3 regions of the Streptomyces sp. NPDC048636 genome follow, and region 1 is predicted to be linked to each of the others. Evidence: predicted binding sites of a transcription regulator. Region 1 holds the regulator's gene; each other region holds the start of a gene.
What was found. Region 1 encodes HrcA, which represses chaperone genes, less so after heat shock. Its sites were predicted from a motif close to TTNGCACTCNGNNNNNCNGAGTGCNAA; they were not measured.
Positions count from the first base shown of each region.

Region 2: a site for HrcA is predicted at 3,708-3,734, ahead of AB0C66_RS01915 (FmdB family zinc ribbon protein). Genes of this name have one in related genera too.
Region 3: a site for HrcA is predicted at 4,257-4,283, ahead of groL (chaperonin GroEL). Genes of this name have one in related genera too.

Region 1 covers NZ_JBEZHR010000002.1:288,306-294,194, forward strand. Annotated here, with positions in the region: gene AB0C66_RS07120 (MBL fold metallo-hydrolase) at 1-735, opposite strand, end outside; gene hrcA (heat-inducible transcriptional repressor HrcA) at 912-1,928, shown strand; gene dnaJ (molecular chaperone DnaJ) at 1,929-3,065, shown strand; gene AB0C66_RS07135 (nitronate monooxygenase) at 3,302-4,393, shown strand; gene AB0C66_RS07140 (16S rRNA (uracil(1498)-N(3))-methyltransferase) at 4,390-5,133, shown strand; gene AB0C66_RS07145 (hypothetical protein) at 5,243-5,812, shown strand.
Region 2 covers NZ_JBEZHR010000001.1:402,976-408,864, forward strand. Annotated here, with positions in the region: gene AB0C66_RS01890 (AMP-binding protein) at 110-652, shown strand; gene AB0C66_RS01895 (hypothetical protein) at 656-844, shown strand; gene mscL (large conductance mechanosensitive channel protein MscL) at 852-1,337, opposite strand; gene AB0C66_RS01905 (RcpC/CpaB family pilus assembly protein) at 1,452-2,105, opposite strand; gene AB0C66_RS01910 (S-methyl-5'-thioadenosine phosphorylase) at 2,340-3,188, opposite strand; gene AB0C66_RS01915 (FmdB family zinc ribbon protein) at 3,335-3,697, opposite strand; gene AB0C66_RS01920 (potassium/proton antiporter) at 3,835-5,322, opposite strand; gene AB0C66_RS01925 (penicillin acylase family protein) at 5,576-5,889, shown strand, end outside.
Region 3 covers NZ_JBEZHR010000003.1:268,664-274,552, reverse strand. Annotated here, with positions in the region: gene AB0C66_RS11775 (trehalose-6-phosphate synthase) at 1-438, opposite strand, end outside; gene AB0C66_RS11770 (glucosyl-3-phosphoglycerate synthase) at 550-1,506, opposite strand; SAM riboswitch class I at 1,735-1,875, shown strand; gene thrC (threonine synthase) at 1,893-3,206, shown strand; gene AB0C66_RS11760 (MoaD/ThiS family protein) at 3,203-3,481, shown strand; gene AB0C66_RS11755 (cold-shock protein) at 3,889-4,095, shown strand; gene groL (chaperonin GroEL) at 4,442-5,889, shown strand, end outside.

The DNA.
Region 1 (5,889 bases):
GGGGGACACGCCGAAGCGGGCGGCCAGATCGGCGCGCTGGGCACGTACGAACTCCGCGTCCACCACCGCCCCGTGGCCCGGGACGTACCGCGCCTCCTCCCCGCCGAGCTCCAGCAGCCGGTCCAGGGCGGCGGGCCACCGCGCGGGGATCGCGTCGGGCCCCGCCTGCGGCGGTCCGGACTCCTCGACCAGATCGCCGCAGAAGACCACCTCGGGCCGGCCCGGGACCAGGACCGCCAGATCGTGGGCGCTGTGCCCGGGGCCCACGTTCGCCAGCAGCACCGGCCGGTCGCCCAGGTCAAGGGTGAGCTCCCCGGAGACCAGGTGGTGGGGGAGGACCAGATGGTCGGCGGCCTCGGTGGCGGCGCCCCGCTCCACACCCTGCCGGATGGCCGACTCGCGCAGCTCCTCCCGTTCCGCGCGCAGCAGTTCGTCCAGGCCCGCCGCGCCGTACACCTCGCAGCCCGAGAAGGCGGCGGTGCCCAGGACATGGTCGAAGTGCGGATGGGTGAGCGCGATCCGGGTGGGGCGGCGCCCGGCGAGCCGGGTGATCTGGGTGCGCAGCGCGGCGCCGTCACGCAGGGTCGCCCCGGTGTCCACGACGAGTACGTCCGTCCGGCCGACGATCACGCCGATGGTCTCGTCCCAGCCCGGCATGCGGAGCCGGGCCACCCCGGCGGCGATGGTCTCCCAGCCCGCCTCGTGCCACCGCGACTCTTCCCAATACGTCTCCATACCGAGACGCTAGCTCTCCTGGCGATAGCGTGGCGGATCGTGCGGGCTCCGCCACACGGCGGCCCTTGCCCCGGCCACCGCACCCCGCCGTACACTGGCGTAGGGGTTCTGGCACTCGTGCCCGTTGAGTGCCAGGGGACGACCTGAAGAGACCGCTGGACTGGGAGGTGCGCGGGGTGCTCAGCGAACGCAGACTCGAAGTGCTGCGTGCCATTGTCCAGGACTATGTGGGGACCGAGGAGCCGGTCGGCTCCAAGGCGCTCACCGAGCGCCACCGGCTGGGGGTTTCCCCGGCCACCGTGCGCAACGACATGGCCGCGCTGGAGGACGAGGGCTTCATCGCGCAGCCGCACACCAGCGCCGGGCGCATCCCCACCGACAAGGGCTACCGCCTCTTCGTGGACCGGCTGGCCGGCGTGAAGCCGCTGTCCACACCGGAGCGCCGCGCCATCCAGAACTTCCTGGACGGCGCCGTGGACCTCGATGACGTGGTGGGCCGCACCGTCCGGCTGCTGGCGCAGCTGACCCGGCAGGTCGCGGTGGTGCAGTACCCGTCGCTGACCCGCTCGACGGTGCGCCATGTGGAGCTGCTGCCGCTGGCCCCGGCCCGGGTGATGCTGGTGCTGATCACGGACACCGGCCGGGTCGAGCAGCGCATGGTGGACTGTCCGTCCCCGGTGGGCGAGGAGTCGCTCGCGGATCTGCGGGCCCGGCTCAACAGCCGTGTCGTGGGGCGGCGGTTCGCGGATGTGCCGCAGTTGGTGCAGGATCTTCCGGAGTCCTTCGAGCAGGAGGACCGGGGGACGGTCTCGACCGTGCTGGCGACCTTGCTCGAGACGCTGGTGGAGGAGACCGAGGAGCGGCTGATGATCGGCGGCACCGCGAACCTCACGCGTTTCGGGCATGATTTCCCCCTGACGATCCGGCCCGTTCTGGAGGCACTTGAGGAGCAGGTCGTCCTCCTCAAGCTGCTCGGCGAGGCCAAGGACTCGGGTATGACCGTCCGCATCGGGCATGAGAATGCTCACGAGGGGCTGAATTCCACCTCGGTGGTCGCGGTCGGCTACGGTTCGGGCGACGAGGCCGTCGCCAAACTCGGCGTGGTCGGACCGACCCGCATGGACTACCCCGGAACGATGGGAGCGGTACGCGCAGTGGCACGTTACGTCGGACAGATCCTGGCGGAGTCGTAAGTGGCGACGGACTACTACGCAGTCCTGGGCGTGCGGCGTGATGCCTCGCAGGACGAGATCAAGAAGGCATTCCGCCGGCTCGCGCGTGAGCTGCACCCGGATGTGAACCCGGATCCGAAGACCCAGGAGCGGTTCAAGGAGATCAACGCCGCGTACGAGGTGCTGTCGGACCCGCAGAAGAAGCAGGTCTACGACCTCGGCGGGGACCCGATGTCCGGTGCGGGCGGAGGCGGCGGCGCCGGTGGCTTCGGCGCGGGCTTCGGCAATTTCTCCGACATCATGGACGCCTTCTTCGGCACCGCCTCACAGCGTGGACCGCGGTCCCGCACCCGGCGCGGCCAGGACGCCATGATCCGTCTCGATGTGGAGCTCAGCGAGGCCGCGTTCGGGACCACCAAGGACATCCAGGTCGACACCGCCGTCGTCTGCACCACGTGCAGTGGTGAGGGCGCGGCGCCGGGCACCTCGGCGCAGACCTGTGACATGTGCCGCGGCCGCGGTGAGGTCTCCCAGGTGACCCGCTCCTTCCTGGGCCAGGTCATGACCTCGCGGCCATGTCCGCAGTGCCAGGGCTTCGGCACCGTGGTGCCGACCCCGTGCCCGGAGTGCGCCGGTGACGGGCGGATCCGCTCGCGCCGCACCCTGACGGTGAAGATCCCGGCCGGTGTGGACAACGGCACCCGGATCCAGCTGGCGGGCGAGGGCGAGGTCGGCCCCGGCGGCGGCCCGGCGGGCGACCTGTATGTGGAGATCCATGAGGTCCCGCACCCGGTCTTCCAGCGCCGCGGTGACGACCTGCACTGCACGGTGACCATCCCCATGACGGCGGCGGCGCTCGGCACCAAGGTGCCGCTGGAGACGCTGGACGGTCTGGAGGAGGTCGACATCCGGCCCGGTACCCAGTCCGGCCAGTCGATCCCGCTGCACCAGCGCGGTGTCACCCATCTGCGAGGCGGCGGCCGGGGCGATCTGATCGTCCATGTCGAGGTGACCACCCCGACCAAGCTGGACGCGGAGCAGGAGGAGCTGATGCGGCGGCTGTCCAAGCTGCGCGGCGAGGAGCGGCCGACCGGCGAATTCAAGCCGGGGCAGCAGGGCCTGTTCTCGCGCCTGAAGGATGCCTTCAACGGCCGGTAGGCGCCGGGCCGGGGGTCCGGGGGTTTGTCCCCCGGGGGATGGGGCCAAGCCGGGGCAGCAGGGCCTGTTCTCGCGCCTGAAGGACGCCTTCAACGGCCGGTAGGCACCCGGCCGGGGGTCCGGGGGTCTGTCCCCCCGGAGTCGCCGCCAACGGGCGGTAGCCGCCCGGCCTGGACCCGGCGAGCCGCCGTAGATCCGGTTGTCGGACGGTGCGGAGCGCATGACACGATGTGGTCATGCCCTCCGCACTGACCGATCTCTTTCGGTATCCGATCGTGCAGGCGCCGATGGCGGGCGGAGCTTCCTGCCCCCCGCTGGCCGCCGCCGTCTCCGAGGCCGGTGGCCTCGGTTCCCTCGCCGCCGGGTACAAGACCCCGGAGGCGATGTACGAAGAGATCAAACAGCTGCGCGGGCTGACCGGCCGCCCCTTCCTGGTCAATCTGTTCATGCCGCAGCCGCCCACCGCCGACCCGGCCGCCGTCGAGGTCTACCGGGAGCAGCTGGCGGGTGAGTCCACCTGGTACGAGACACCGCTCGGCGACCCCGAGGCGGGCGCCGACGACGCGTACGAGGCGAAGCTGGCGATCCTGCTCGAGGACCCGGTGCCGGTGGTCTCGTTCACCTTCGGCTGCCCTACCCGTGAGGTCCTGGCCGCGCTGGCCGGGGCCGGTACCCGTACCGTCGTCACGGTGACCTCGCCGGTCGAGGCGCAGACCGCCCAGTGGGCGGGCGCCGACGCGCTCTGTGTGCAGGGTGTGGAGGCGGGCGGCCACCAGGGCGGCTTCCGTAACGACCCCTCCGAGGACGGTATGGGCGGCGGCCTCGGGCTGCTGTCCCTGATCGCGCTGGTCCGCGAGTCCGTACAGATCCCGGTCATCGCCGCGGGCGGGCTGATGCGCGGTGCGCAGATCGCGGCGGCGCTGGCCGCGGGTGCGAGCGCGGCCCAGCTGGGCACCGCGTTCCTGGTCACCGCGGAGTCGGGGGCCAACGCCCTGCACAAGCGCGCCATGACGGACCCGATGTTCGGCCGGACCGAGCTGACCCGCGCCTTCTCCGGGCGTCCGGCCCGGGGCCTGGTCAATCGATTCATCCGCGAGCACGGCCCGTACGCCCCGGCCGCCTACCCCCAGCTGCACCACCTCACCTCCGGGCTGCGCAAGGCCGCGGCCAAGCAGGGCGATCCGCAGGGCATGGCGCTGTGGGCCGGACAGGGGCACCGGCTGGCCCGTGCGCTGCCCGCCGGGCGGCTGGTGGAGACGCTGGCGGCCGAATTGGACGCGGCGCGCGCCGCCTTGACCGTCAAGCCGTCCGACGGCGAGGTCTGGTGACCGCCCCGGTGTTCGTGGCCGACTCCCTCCAGGGGGCGGCCGCGGGGGCCCGGATCGCGCTGGAGGGGCCCGAGGGGCGGCACGCCGTCTCCGTACGGCGGCTGCGCGTCGGTGAGCCCGTGGTGCTCACCGACGGGCGCGGTACGGGCGTCCACGGCGCCGTGGCGGCCGTCGAGGGCAAGGACCGGCTGCTGGTGGAGGTGGCCGAGGTACGCCATGAGGAGCCGCCGAGCCCGCGGATCACCGTGGTGCAGGCGCTTCCCAAGGGCGACCGCGGCGAGTTGGCCGTGGAGACCATGACCGAGACCGGTGTGGACGCCGTGGTGCCGTGGACCGCCGCCCGGTGCATCACCCAGTGGAAGGGCGAGCGCGGGCTGAAGGCGCTCGGCAAGTGGCGGGCGACCGCCCGGGAGGCGGGCAAGCAGTCCCGGCGCCTGACCTTTCCGGAGGTCACGGACGCGCTGACGACCAAGCAGGTTGCCCGACTTCTGGCCGATGCCGATTTCGCCGCCGTGCTGCACGAGGAGGGCAGTGCGCCGCTGGCCACGGCCGGACTTCCGGCCGCCGGTGAGATCGTGCTCGTCGTGGGCCCCGAAGGGGGAGTCTCCCCCGAGGAGTTGACGGCCTTCGCGGCGGCGGGCGCGGCGCCGTACCGGCTGGGGCCGAGCGTGCTGCGCACGTCGACGGCGGGAACGGCGGCGGCCGCGCTGCTGCTGGGGCGCACCGGACGCTGGGGCTGAACGGCCCGTCCCCGCCGGGGTCCCGGGCCCGTCCCGGGGCGGGGCACGGTGGCCGACGATGGTCTTCCGGTTCGTCGCGCCCAATGGGAACCTGTCCCCTATGGGGGTAATGAGCCATGTAAGGCATCGGCGCGGCCGCCAGCTCCTGGCCGTCGCGGTATCGGTCGCGGCCGTCGTCGCGGTCACCGGATGCGACCCGGAGGACAACGGGGTCAGCTCCATCGTCGTCGCGGTCACCACCGACAAGGTCGCCTCCCGCGCCCTGGAGAAGGGCGATGTCGACGTCCGCTGGCTGACCTGTAACGCGGAGATGAAGGGCGGCCGCACGGCCGGTGCTTCGGCCTCCGGCGACGCCAACCGCGAGCGGGACGAGGGCGCCGAGACCGACGCGTCGGTCGACTGCCGGGGCGAGACCGGGAACGACAAGGACATCAGGGTCAACGGGCGGGTCACCTTCGTACGGAAGAACCACTGCGTCCGGGGCCACTTGACCGCCTCCGTGGACGGGCACCGGGCCTTCGAGGCCCGGGTGATCGGGGAGTGCGAGGGCGGCCGCGACGACGACGGCGATACCGGCGGCGGCAACGGCCGGAACGACGCCCGCGGGACCGACCGCCCCGAGCCGCACCGCAGCTACCCCCTGGACCACCACACCACGGCCGGCACCCAGGGCAAATAGCGGCACATAGCGGCAGCGGCCACCAGGGCGAAGAGGATTCGCGGGTACCGTCGGCGGGGCGTCCCGGTACCATCCGG
Region 2 (5,889 bases), on a different contig from region 1:
GCGGGATCGGGGCCGATGCCCCGTCATATACAGGACGTTCATCAGACGTTGATGACCCACCAGCATTCTGAGCGCTATCCCGTCCGTAACCGCTCGAAAGAAGACCGACGTGCCCCGTACCTCTCGGACGGAGGTGCTCCCCACACTGGCCGCCGACTCCAGGCAGGCCCCCCGGGTGGCCCTCCGCTGGATCAGCGAGCCCGACTGCACCGAGGAGCTCACCCACGCGGAGCTGCTCGACCAGGCTGCCAGGGCCGCGGCCGCCCTCACCCGGCTCGGGGTCCGCGCCGGTGACCGGGTGGCGGTCCATCTGCCCCTGGTGCCCGAGTCCGTGATCGCCACGCTCGCCTGCGGCCGCCTCGACGTCATCCGCGTCAGCCTCCCGGTGGGGCTACGCCCGCATGAACTGCGTGACCGGATAAAACAGGTGGGCGCCAGGGTCGTGGTCACCGCGGACGGTGAGCAGCGCTGCGGCGAGCACAATCCGCTCAAGCAGGTCGTCGACCGGGCGCTGGCCGGCTGTCCTGAGGTGCGGTCGGTGCTGGTGGTGCACCGGCTGGCCCGCCCGGTGTCCTGGAAGACCGGCCGGGACCGGTGGTGGCACGAGGAGCTGGGGCGGTACACCGAACCGCTGCCCCGGCCGTACTCTTGAACCATGAGCACCGCCCCTGCCTCCGGACCGCGCGATCCGGCAGACGCGCTGACCTTCGGTGATCCGCTGACGCAGCAGTCGTCGGACGACACGGACCGCGGGTGGGGCGAGCGGGCCCCTGGCGGCGACGGCGCCGACAGCGCAGCGGATCTGGCGCGGTTCCTCGACGAGAAACCGCCCCACCACCTGTGATGCGCAGCTAGGCGCTGGAGCCGCTGCCGCGCTGGGCCACCAGCTCGTCGCGGATCTCGCGCAGCAGGATGATCTCGGCGGCCTCCACCGCGGCCTGCTCCTCCTCCGCCTTCGCCTCCCGGGCTGCCTTCCGCGCCAGATAGCGCGACATCGGCAGCACCATCAGGAAGTACACCACCGCCGCGGTGATCAGGAAGGTGAGCACGGCCGAGAGCACGGTGCCCCACAGGATGGGGATGCCGTGGACGACCTCGCCCGCCGCGTTCGTCTCGCAGGGTGCCTTCAGACACGAGCGGTACTTCTCGAGGTCCTTTGTGCCGAAGGCCCCGACGATGGGATTGATCAAGCCCTTCACGATGGAGTTCACCACGGCGGTGAAAGCGGCTCCGATGACGACCGCGACAGCCAGGTCGATCACATTGCCGCGCATCAGGAAGGCCTTGAAGCCCTCTATGACGCTCTGCTTCTCCTCGGGCACTTTCTCCTCGCTCAAGCCACAGCCTCTCTTTCGCCGTACCGGTCCTGCCTTTCGCCGCACCGGTCCTGGAGCGGACGGTTCCGCAACCTACACCGGTGCGGACCAGGGGCGAGAGCCCGGGCAGGGCCATCAGGAGGGGCACAGCGTCACCGCCAGCCGGGAGGTGGCCGCCGCACCGGCCAGCGCCGCGGCCGCCGCGCGCGGCACGGTGAGCACCACCAGCGCCCCTCCGTCGTCCGGCGGCTCAGCCCCGTAGAGCCCGCCGTCGTCAGCCGCCTCCTCGTCCGCCCCGGCGGCGTCCGCCGCCCGACCGCCATGAGCTCCGCTCTCGCGGGCCCCGGGCACCTGGGCGACCCGCACCCCGGGCGCGACCACCCGTGCCGCGGCGCCGCGCCCACCGGCCGCCGAAGCAGCGGTCGGCAGGGGCATGGCCAGCACATCCACCCGGTCGCCGGGGTGCAGCAGCTCCACCGCCGCGGCGTCGGCGATCCGGACCGGGGCCGCCACCATGGCGGGCCGCGGGGCACCGCCCCGCCCACCGTCCTCCGAGGAGGGCGCGGGCGTGGGTGCCCCGCCCCCGTGCCCCTGGCCGGGGGGTGCCGCCGCCGCGAGGGCCGCGGCGGTCAGCGCCAGACCCGCCGCCATCGGGCGTCTGCGTCGCCACACCGCCCGCCGCAGCCGATGGCCGCCGTCCCGCCCGACCCGGACCGGGGCGAAGCGGGGAACGGTGCTCAGCGGGGGAGCGGAGCGGGGTAACGCGAGTGCGGGGGACGGATGGGACATGGCACATCACCGCCTGTCGTGACGTTCGTGAAGGGTCCTGAGCTTCCGGTCCCCTCACGATGCCTGCCCTCGCCCGAACCCGCTCGGGCCTGTGGACGGCCCAGCGGCCTGTGCATAACTCGGCCACCCGTTCGAGCGACGACTCACCTCCAGGCCCGCCCAAGCTCACCCCCGGGCCCGCCCGAGCCCACCTCAAGCGCACACCAGGCCCCGTGCCAACCCGAGCCCGGCGCCCTACGGCAGTTCGATCCCCAGGTCCCAGCCGTCATGGGCGTGGATGCACAGACAGTCCCGCTCGGAGCTCTCCGGCAGCTTGGCCACCGCGTCGAAGAGCACCTCGCGCAGCCGCCCCACGTTCTCGCCGAACACCTTCAGCACCTCGGTGTGGGTGACCCCCTCACCCGTCTCCACGCCCGCGTCCAGATCGGTCACCAGCGACAACGACGTGTAGCAGAGCCCCAGTTCACGGGCGAGCACGGCCTCCGGATGGCCGGTCATCCCCACCACCGACCAGCCCTGCGCCGCATGCCAGCGTGATTCCGCCCGGGTGGAGAAGCGCGGCCCCTCGATCACGCACATCGTCCCGCCGTCCACCGGCTCCCAGGTGCGGGCGCGCGCCGCCTCGACGGCGGCCTTCCGCCCCACCGGGCAGTACGGGTCGGCGAAGGTCGTATGCACCACGTTCGGGATCCGGCCGTCCGAAAGCGGTTCACCGTCGAAGTAGGTCTGGACGCGCCCCTTCGTACGGTCCACCAACTGGTCCGGCACCAGCAGCGTCCCCGGTCCGTACTCCGGCCGCAGCCCGCCCACCGCGCACGGTCCGAACACCTGCCGCACACCGAGCGAGCGCAGGGCCCACAGGTTGGCGCGGTAGTTGATCCGGTGCGGCGGCAGATGGTGCTTGCGGCCGTGGCGGGGGAGGAAGGCGACCTGCCGTCCCGCCACGTCGCCGACGAAGAGTGCGTCGCTCGGCGCCCCATAGGGAGTCTCGACGGTGATCTCGGTCACATCGTCGAGGAACGAGTAGAACCCCGAACCCCCGATGACCCCTATGTCTGCTTGCCTGTTGCTGGTCTCGACCATGCGATCACCCTAGCCAGCGGCGTCCGCCGGTACGACACCCCGCCGTCTCCCGTACCGCCCCGCGCCCAGCACCCCGCCGTCTCCCGTGCGACCCGACGCACGACACCCCGCCGTCCCGGAGACGGCGGGGTGTCGCGAAGAAGGAGTCAGGCGGCCGAGGACGCGCTGCTCGACGAGGAGCTCGACGAACCGGACGACGAAGAAGTCGACGTCGAGGACGACGAGCCCGACCCGGACGACGAGTCCGAGGACGACGACGAGTCCGAGGACGAGCTGCCGCTGTCGGTCTTCGCCGCGGGCTTCGTGGCGGCGCCGCTCGCGCTGCTGGTGGAGGAGCGGCTGTCGTTCCGGTAGAAGCCGGAGCCCTTGAAGACAATGCCGACCGCCGAGAACACCTTCTTCAGACGTCCCTGGCAGCTGGGGCACTCGGTGAGCGCGTCGTCGGTGAACTTCTGCACCGCCTCGAGGCCCTCGCCGCACGCGGTGCACTGGTACTGGTAGGTCGGCACGTACTTCCTCCTGGCACTCTCACTCAATGAGTGCTAACGACGCTCCATAGTGCAGTATTCCGGCCCATCAGTCCACTGGCTCGGGCCATACGGTGATCGATCCCACGCGCCCCCGCCCCCGGCCGATTCCTCTTCCGTCAGCCGCCCGTCCCCAGCCAGCCCGCCAGTTTGCCGCCGCGGCCCACCGCCCGCAGCCGCTTCTCCGCCGCGTCCCGCACCGGGTCCGTGGCCACCACCAGCAGTTCGTCGCCGCGCCGCAGTGCCGTCGAGGGCAGGGGCACAAAGCTGGTCTTGTCCCGGACGACCAGGGTGACCGCGGCCCCGGGCGGCAGCCGCAGCTCGCCGATCTCGACCCCGTGCATCTTGGAGTCCCCGGGGATGGTGACCGACAGCAGGTGGCCGCGCAGCCGCTCCAGCGGCGCCGACTCGATCCCGAGGTCCGACGCCTCGTCCGGTCCGCCCAGGTGCAGCCGGGTGGCCAGCCAGGGCAGCGTCGGCCCCTGGACCAGGGTGTAGATGATCACCAGCACAAAGACGATGTTGAAGATCCGGCGGCTGTCGGGCACCTCGCTGACCACCGGGATGGTCGCCAGCACAATGGGCACCGCGCCGCGCAGTCCGGCCCAGGACAGCAGCGCCTTCTCCCGCCACGGCACCCGGAACGGCGCCGTGCTGACCAGGACCGACACCGGCCGGGCGACCACCGTCAGCACCAGCCCCACGACCACCGCCGGCCAGATGTCATCGGCCAGCTCGTGCGGTGTCACCAGCAGGCCGAGCAGGACGAACATGCCGATCTGGGCGATCCAGCCCAGCCCCTCGGCGAAGCCGCGCGTCGCCGGCCAGTGCGGCAGCCGGGCGTTGCCCAGGACGAGCGAGGCGAGATAGACGGCGAGGAAACCGGAGCCGTGCGCCAGCGCGCCCGCCGCGTAGGCGATCACGGCGATGGCGATCACCGCGATCGGGTAGAGGCCGGAGGCGGGCAGTGCCACGTGCCGCAGGCTGTACGCGCCGAGCCAGCCGATCGCGAGCCCGACCACCGCCCCGATCGCCAGCTCCAGGGCGATCTCGCCCATCAGGACGTACCAGGAGTCGATGGCGCCGTGGGCGGAGAAGGCGACCACAAGGATCACCACCGGGGCGTCGTTGAACCCCGACTCGGCCTCCAGGGCGCCCGTGAGCCTCTTGGGCAGCGGCACCTTGCGCAGTACCGAGAAGACCGCCGCCGCGTCCGTGGACGACACCACCGCGCCGATGATCAGCGCCTGCCGCCAGTCCAGTCCCACTACGTAGTGCGCGGCCGCCGCGGTGACCCCCACGCTCACCGCGACGCCGACGGTGGACAGTGCCGCCGCCGTCGGCAGGGCGGGCTTGATCTCCCGCCACTTCGTGCCGAGACCGCCCTCGGTAAGGATCACGACCAGGGCGGCATAGCCGAGGATCTGCGTCAGCTCGGCGTCGTCGAATTTGATCCCGATACCGTCCTGGCCGATGGCCACGCCGATCCCGAGATAGATCAGCAGGGTGGGCAGGCCGCTGCGGGAGGAGATCCTTACGGCCGCCACCGCGATGAGGAGGACGAGCGAGCAGACCAGCAGCAGTTCATTGAGGTGGTGAACAGTCAGGGGCCGAACCTTTCTCGCGGGAGCGGCAGGGGTCGCGTCAGCGGCGCCCGGCCGACCGGAACTTCATTGCCTTACCTAACATTTTACGGGTTCTTGACGCGCGCCTCCCGTGCGGGTGGTGAGCCGGGCGGTAATGACCCGGCCCGTCGGCCGGTGCTCGGCCTCAGCCCTGACTCCGCGTAGGGGAGGAGTCAGCGCTGCGCCTATGGTTGCTCCAGCACTCCAGGACCACCCTGCCCCTCGAAGGACAGCGATGCCCGCCAACAAGACCGGCTCTTCTCCCAAAAAGAAGAAGAGTCGACGCCTCCGCCTGATCGTGATCGCAGTAGTGCTGCTGCTCGTCGGAGGCGTCGGCTATGGCACGTACTGGAGCATCAGTACCGTGCGTGCCTCGTTCCCGGAGACCACGGGGTCGCTTCAGCTGAAGGGGCTCTCGGGGCCCGTCCAGGTCAAACGGGACGGCTACGGGATACCTCAGATCTACGCCAGCACTCCCGAGGATCTGTTCCGCGCCCAGGGGTTCGTCCAGGCCCAGGACCGCTTCTGGGAGATGGACGTCCGCCGGCA
Region 3 (5,889 bases), on a different contig from region 1:
CTCCTCGGCGAGCGCGTCCGCGAAAGCCGTGTTGTACGTCTCGAAGGCCGCCCACTGCGCGGCGGACTCGGCGTCGAAGACCGGCTCCACCGGCGTCTGGTAGAGCAGGTGGTGGACGAACCACAGCACCGAGTTGGCCACGCCGTTGTACGCGGCGGCGAACACATCCGGCGCGATGTCCAGCATCCGCACCCGCTGCCCGCCGGTGTCGGCGGTGTCCAGATGGCCGGTCCCGGCGCGCCGCGCCGCCTGCCGGTCGCCGTCGCCGAGAGCCGCGCACACCCACACCGCACCGGCGTCCGGACCGATCGCGCTGAGGCCGGAGACCAGCCCGCCACCCCCGCGCTTGGCGGTGAGCGAGCCCTCCTCACCCAGCGCGTACGAGACCGGGCCGCGGTTGGAGGCGACGAGGATCTGGGCAGTGCGCGGGGCAGCCATGACGCGAGCCTAGCCAGCGGGCGCGCGGCGCAAACGTGCGTACGGTTCCTCGGCACCGTAGGGCGTACACGTCCTGCTCCCGCCCGCCCCGGCGCGCCCGCCGGACACCCCCTAGGCCGCCCGCCGCTCCGCGTACTCCGGGACCTCGATCATCGGCGGCCGCTCCTCGGTGTCCACGGCCCAGGTACGCGGTTCGAAGCCGTTCTCGCCCCGGTCGAACTGGGTCAGCCGCGGCCGCACCAGATGGCCGCGGGCCAGCCGCAGCTGCGCGGTGCGGTAGATGGCCGCCGCCATCCGGCCGAGCGCCTGTCCGTCCTGGTGGCGGTGTTTGCGCACGCCGATGTCCACCTGGGCGAGCGCGTCGAGGCCGACCGTGTGCAGCGAGTCCACCAGCAGCCCCAGCTCCACCCCGTACCCCACGGGGAACGGCAGCCGCTCCAGCAGCGAGCGCCGGGCCGCGTACTCCCCGCCCAGCGGCTGGACGAATCCGGCCAGCAGCGGCCAGTGCAGATTGAGCAGCGGACGGGCGACCAGCTCGGTGACCCGGCCGCCCTGGCCTTCCGCGTCGCCGAGCGGACGGTCGTACATGCCCTTGACCAGTCGCACCTCCGGATCGGTCAGCAGCGGACCGACGACCCCGGAGACGAAGCGCGCGTCGAACTCCCTCAGGTCGGCGTCGATGAAGCAGACGATGTCCCCGCCGGTGGCCAGCAGGGAACGCCACAGCACCTCGCCCTTGCCCGGCAGCGCGGGCAGCCGCGGCAGCGGCGCGTCGCGGTGGACCACGGTCGCACCGGCCGCCGCGGCGACCTCCGCGGTGCGGTCGGTGGAGCCGGAGTCCAGCACCACCAGCTCGTCGACGAGCGGCACCGCCCCGTCCATCAGGTCACGGCGGATCACCGTGACGATCTCCCCGACCGTCGCCTCCTCGTTCAGCGCGGGCAGTACGACGCTCACGGTGTCGCCCGTGTCGCCCGTGTCGCGTTTGGCGGCCAGCAGACGGTCCAGCGGACGGTCGTCGGCCGACCAGGAGCGGTGCTCCAGCCAGCGCTCCACCTCATCCAGCACCTGTCTGTCTCCCTGCTGCTGTGATCACATGTGATCGGCGGATGCGCGCGGGCATGTGATCGACTGTGATCGGTTGTGATCCATCTCGCGCTTCGGACGGCTGTCTCAACCCTCCGGGCCTTCGGTTACAGTCTTGAACAGCGCGCGTGACCGTCATATGTCGGGGTCGACCCGGCCGTGTGGCGCTCATCGCACGGACAAACGCCCGGCTCGAGTCCGGTGCCATACCGCTCATCCAGAGGGGCAGAGGGAACGGCCCGTTGAAGCCCCGGCAACCCTCCAGCTGGTCTCGTGCACACAGCGAGGCTCCCAGCTCGGGAAGGTGCCAATTCCGTCTCGTGGCGAAACGCGTCACGAGGAAGATGAGGAGAAAGGGCCTCGCCTCCATGGCTGTGCAATCCGTCGAAAGCTCCACCGCTTCGTCCTCCGCCGCTGCCCCGGCGTCGTCTCCGGCCTCCTTCGGTCCCGCCGTCGCGCTGTCCTGTCGCGAGTGCGGTGAGCGCTTCGACCTCGGCCCGATCTTCGCGTGTGCGTCGTGTTTCGGCCCGCTGGAAATCGCGTACGACCTGCCCACCGGCGACCCGGAGGGGCTGCGCCGGCGGATCGAGGCCGGTCCGAACAACATCTGGCGCTACGCCCCGCTCCTTCCGGTCCCGGCGGACGTGGCGGACACGCCCAGCCTGAATCCAGGGTTCACCAAGCTGGTCAAGGCCGACAACCTGGCCCGTGAGCTCGGGGTCACCGGTGAGCTCCACATCAAGGACGACTCCGGCAACCCGACCCACTCCTTCAAGGACCGGGTCGTCGCCATCGCCGTCCAGGCCGCCCGCACTTTCGGCTTCACCACCCTGTCCTGCTCCTCCACCGGCAATCTCGCGGGCGCGGTCGGCGCCGCGGCCGCCCGCGCGGGCTTCCGCTCCTGTGTGTTCATCCCGCACGACCTGGAGGCGGGCAAGGTCGTCATGGCCGCCGTCTACGGCGGTGACCTGGTCGGTATCGAGGGCACCTATGACGACGTCAACCGCTTCTGTAGCGAGCTGATCGGCGACCCGGCGGGCGAGGGCTGGGGCTTCGTCAACGTCAATCTGCGCCCGTACTACGGCGAGGGCTCCAAGACCCTGGCCTACGAGATCTGCGAGCAGCTCGACTGGCGGCTGCCGGACCAGATCGTCATTCCGATCGCCTCGGGTTCCCAGCTCACCAAGATCGACAAGGGGCTGAAGGAGCTGATCCAGCTCGGCCTGGTCGAGGACCGCCCCTACAAGATCTTCGGCGCCCAGGCCGAGGGCTGCTCCCCGGTCTCCGCCGCCTTCAAGGCCGGTCATGACGTGGTCCGCCCGCAGAAGCCGAACACCATCGCCAAGTCGCTGGCCATCGGCAACCCGGCGGACGGTCCGTACGTCCTGGACATCGCGCGCCGCACCGGCGGTGCCGTGGAGGACGTCACCGACGAGCAGGTCGTCGACGCGATCAAGCTGCTGGCCCGCACCGAGGGGATCTTCGCGGAGACCGCGGGCGGGGTCACCGTGGGCGTGACGAAGAAGCTGATCGAGGACGGGCTCCTCGACCCGACCCTGACGACCGTCGTCCTCAACACCGGCGACGGGCTGAAGACCCTGGACGCGGTGGCACCCACCACGGGCCCCTCCGCCACCATCCGCCCCACCCTTGACTCGTTCCGAGAGGCTGGACTCGTATGAGCGTCAATGTCCGAATTCCGACCATCCTCCGCACCTACACCGGTGGTCAGGCCGAGGTCAGCGCCGAGGGCGCGACCCTCGCCGAGGTCCTGGCGGACCTGGAGAAGAACCACCAGGGCATCTCCGCCCGCGTCCTGGACGACACCGGAAAGCTGCGCCGCTTCGTGAACGTCTACGTCAACGACGACGATGTGCGCTTCGCGGAGGGCCTGGCCACGGCCACGCCGGACGGTGCCGGGGTCTCGATCATCCCGGCGGTCGCGGGCGGCTGCTGACCCCCGATCACCTCCGCACCATCGGAATCGCCTCGTCCGGAGAAACGGACGGGGCGATTCCGTCTGTGGAAACGCGATACAGTTGGCCAGATTCCGAACCGGCCGGAGGCTGGAACCCCCTACGGAACTCGTCAAGTTGTGTGCGAGATGTGAGCACGATTTGTCGAGTTGGTTCCCTATGTCCGGCCCGAGTTGTCCCACATTCGTGAGGATCCTTCACTTTCGGCCCCTCGGCCGCCCCCAGAATTCTCGTCCGATTGACCTGTTGCAGAGGGCGTTGGGACGGATACATTCAGCGGCGGTCGACGCGTTCCGGCGCACACCCTCCCGACCGGAGAGGGTGAGGTCTGACCCGGGTCCGCGGAGTGCGGTCCTGCGCAAAAGGGCCAGCAATAGGGGAGTTAGGAATGGCTCAGGGCACCGTCAAGTGGTTCAACGCGGAGAAGGGGTACGGCTTCATCGCGGTCGACGGTGGTGCGGACGTGTTCGTCCACTACAGCGCGATCCAGATGGACGGCTACCGCACCCTCGAGGAAGGCCAGCGGGTGGAGTTCGAAATCTCGCAGGGCCAGAAGGGCCCGCAGGCCGACATGGTCCGCGTGGCCGTTGGCTGACGCGCCGACGCGACGCAGCTGACTGGAGTGCATCGAAGGGCCCGTGCCCCCCTCGGGGGGACACGGGCCCTTCGGCTTGCCGCCGGGCCCCGCTCCTGCGGGCGCCCGTACTTCAGGGCTCGGCGCTTGCACTCTCGGGGGTCGAGTGCTAATCATTGGCGTTAGCACTCTGACAGTGAGAGTGACAGAAGGACCGGGTCGGTGAGGCCCGCCAGTGCCATACGGGGCAAGGAACCGTACGGCAGGCAGGCCGTCCGTCGCGGGCGCCAGCGCGGTCCGGAGCAATCCGCCCCCACGGCCTAACGGCCTGGGAGGTACCCCCTAAGTCTTGGGAGGACCACTTCACATGGCCAAGATCATCGCGTTCGACGAGGAGGCACGGCGCGGCCTCGAGCGCGGGATGAACCAGCTCGCCGACGCCGTCAAGGTCACTCTCGGCCCCAAGGGCCGTAACGTCGTCCTCGAGAAGAAGTGGGGCGCCCCCACGATCACCAACGATGGTGTTTCCATCGCCAAGGAGATCGAGCTCGAGGACGCGTACGAGAAGATCGGTGCCGAGCTGGTCAAGGAGGTCGCGAAGAAGACGGACGACGTCGCCGGTGACGGTACGACGACCGCGACCGTCCTGGCCCAGGCGCTGGTCAAGGAGGGCCTCCGGAACGTCGCCGCGGGCGCCAACCCGATGGCCCTCAAGCGCGGCATCGAGAAGGCCGTCGAGGCCGTCTCCGCCCAGCTGCTCGAGCAGGCCAAGGACGTGGAGACCAAGGAGCAGATCGCTTCCACCGCCTCCATCTCCGCCGCCGACACCCAGATCGGCGAGCTCATCGCCGAGGCGATGGACAAGGTCGGCAAGGAAGGCGTCATCACCGTCGAGGAGTCGCAGACCTTCGGGCTCGAGCTCGAGCTCACCGAGGGCATGCGCTTCGACAAGGGCTACATCTCCCCGTACTTCGCGACGGACATGGAGCGTATGGAGTCGTCGCTCGACGACCCGTACATCCTGATCGTCAACTCGAAGATCAGCAGCGTGAAGGACCTCCTCCCGCTGCTCGAGAAGGTCATGCAGTCCGGTAAGCCGCTGCTGATCATCGCCGAGGACATCGAGGGCGAGGCCCTGGCGACCCTGGTCGTCAACAAGATCCGTGGCACCTTCAAGTCCGTCGCCGTCAAGGCTCCGGGCTTCGGTGACCGCCGTAAGGCCATGCTCGGTGACATCGCCATCCTCACCGGTGGCACCGTCATCTCCGAGGAGGTCGGCCTCAAGCTGGAGAACGCCGGACTCGACCTGCTCGGCCGTGCTCGCAAGATCACGGTCACCAAGGACGAGACCACCATCGTGGACGGCGCCGGCGACACCGAGCAGGTGCAGGGCCGCGTCAACCAGATCCGCGCCGAGATCGAGTCCTCGGACTCGGACTACGACCGCGAGAAGCTCCAGGAGCGCCTGGCGAAGCTGGCCGGCGGCGTGGCCGTCATCAAGGCCGGTGCCGCGACCGAGGTCGAGCTCAAGGAGCGCAAGCACCGCATCGAGGACGCGGTGCGCAACGCCAAGGCCGCCGTCGAGGAGGGCATCGTCGCCGGTGGTGGCGTGGCCCTGCTCCAGACCGTCTCGGTCTTCGAGAAGCTGGAGCTCGAGGGTGACGAGGCCACCGGTGCCCAGGCGGTCCGCCTGGCGCTCGAGGCCCCGCTGAAGCAGATCGCGGTCAACGCCGGCCTCGAGGGCGGCGTCGTGGTGGAGAAGGTGCGCAACCTGACCCCGGGCCACGGTCTCAACGCGGCCACCGGCGAGTACGT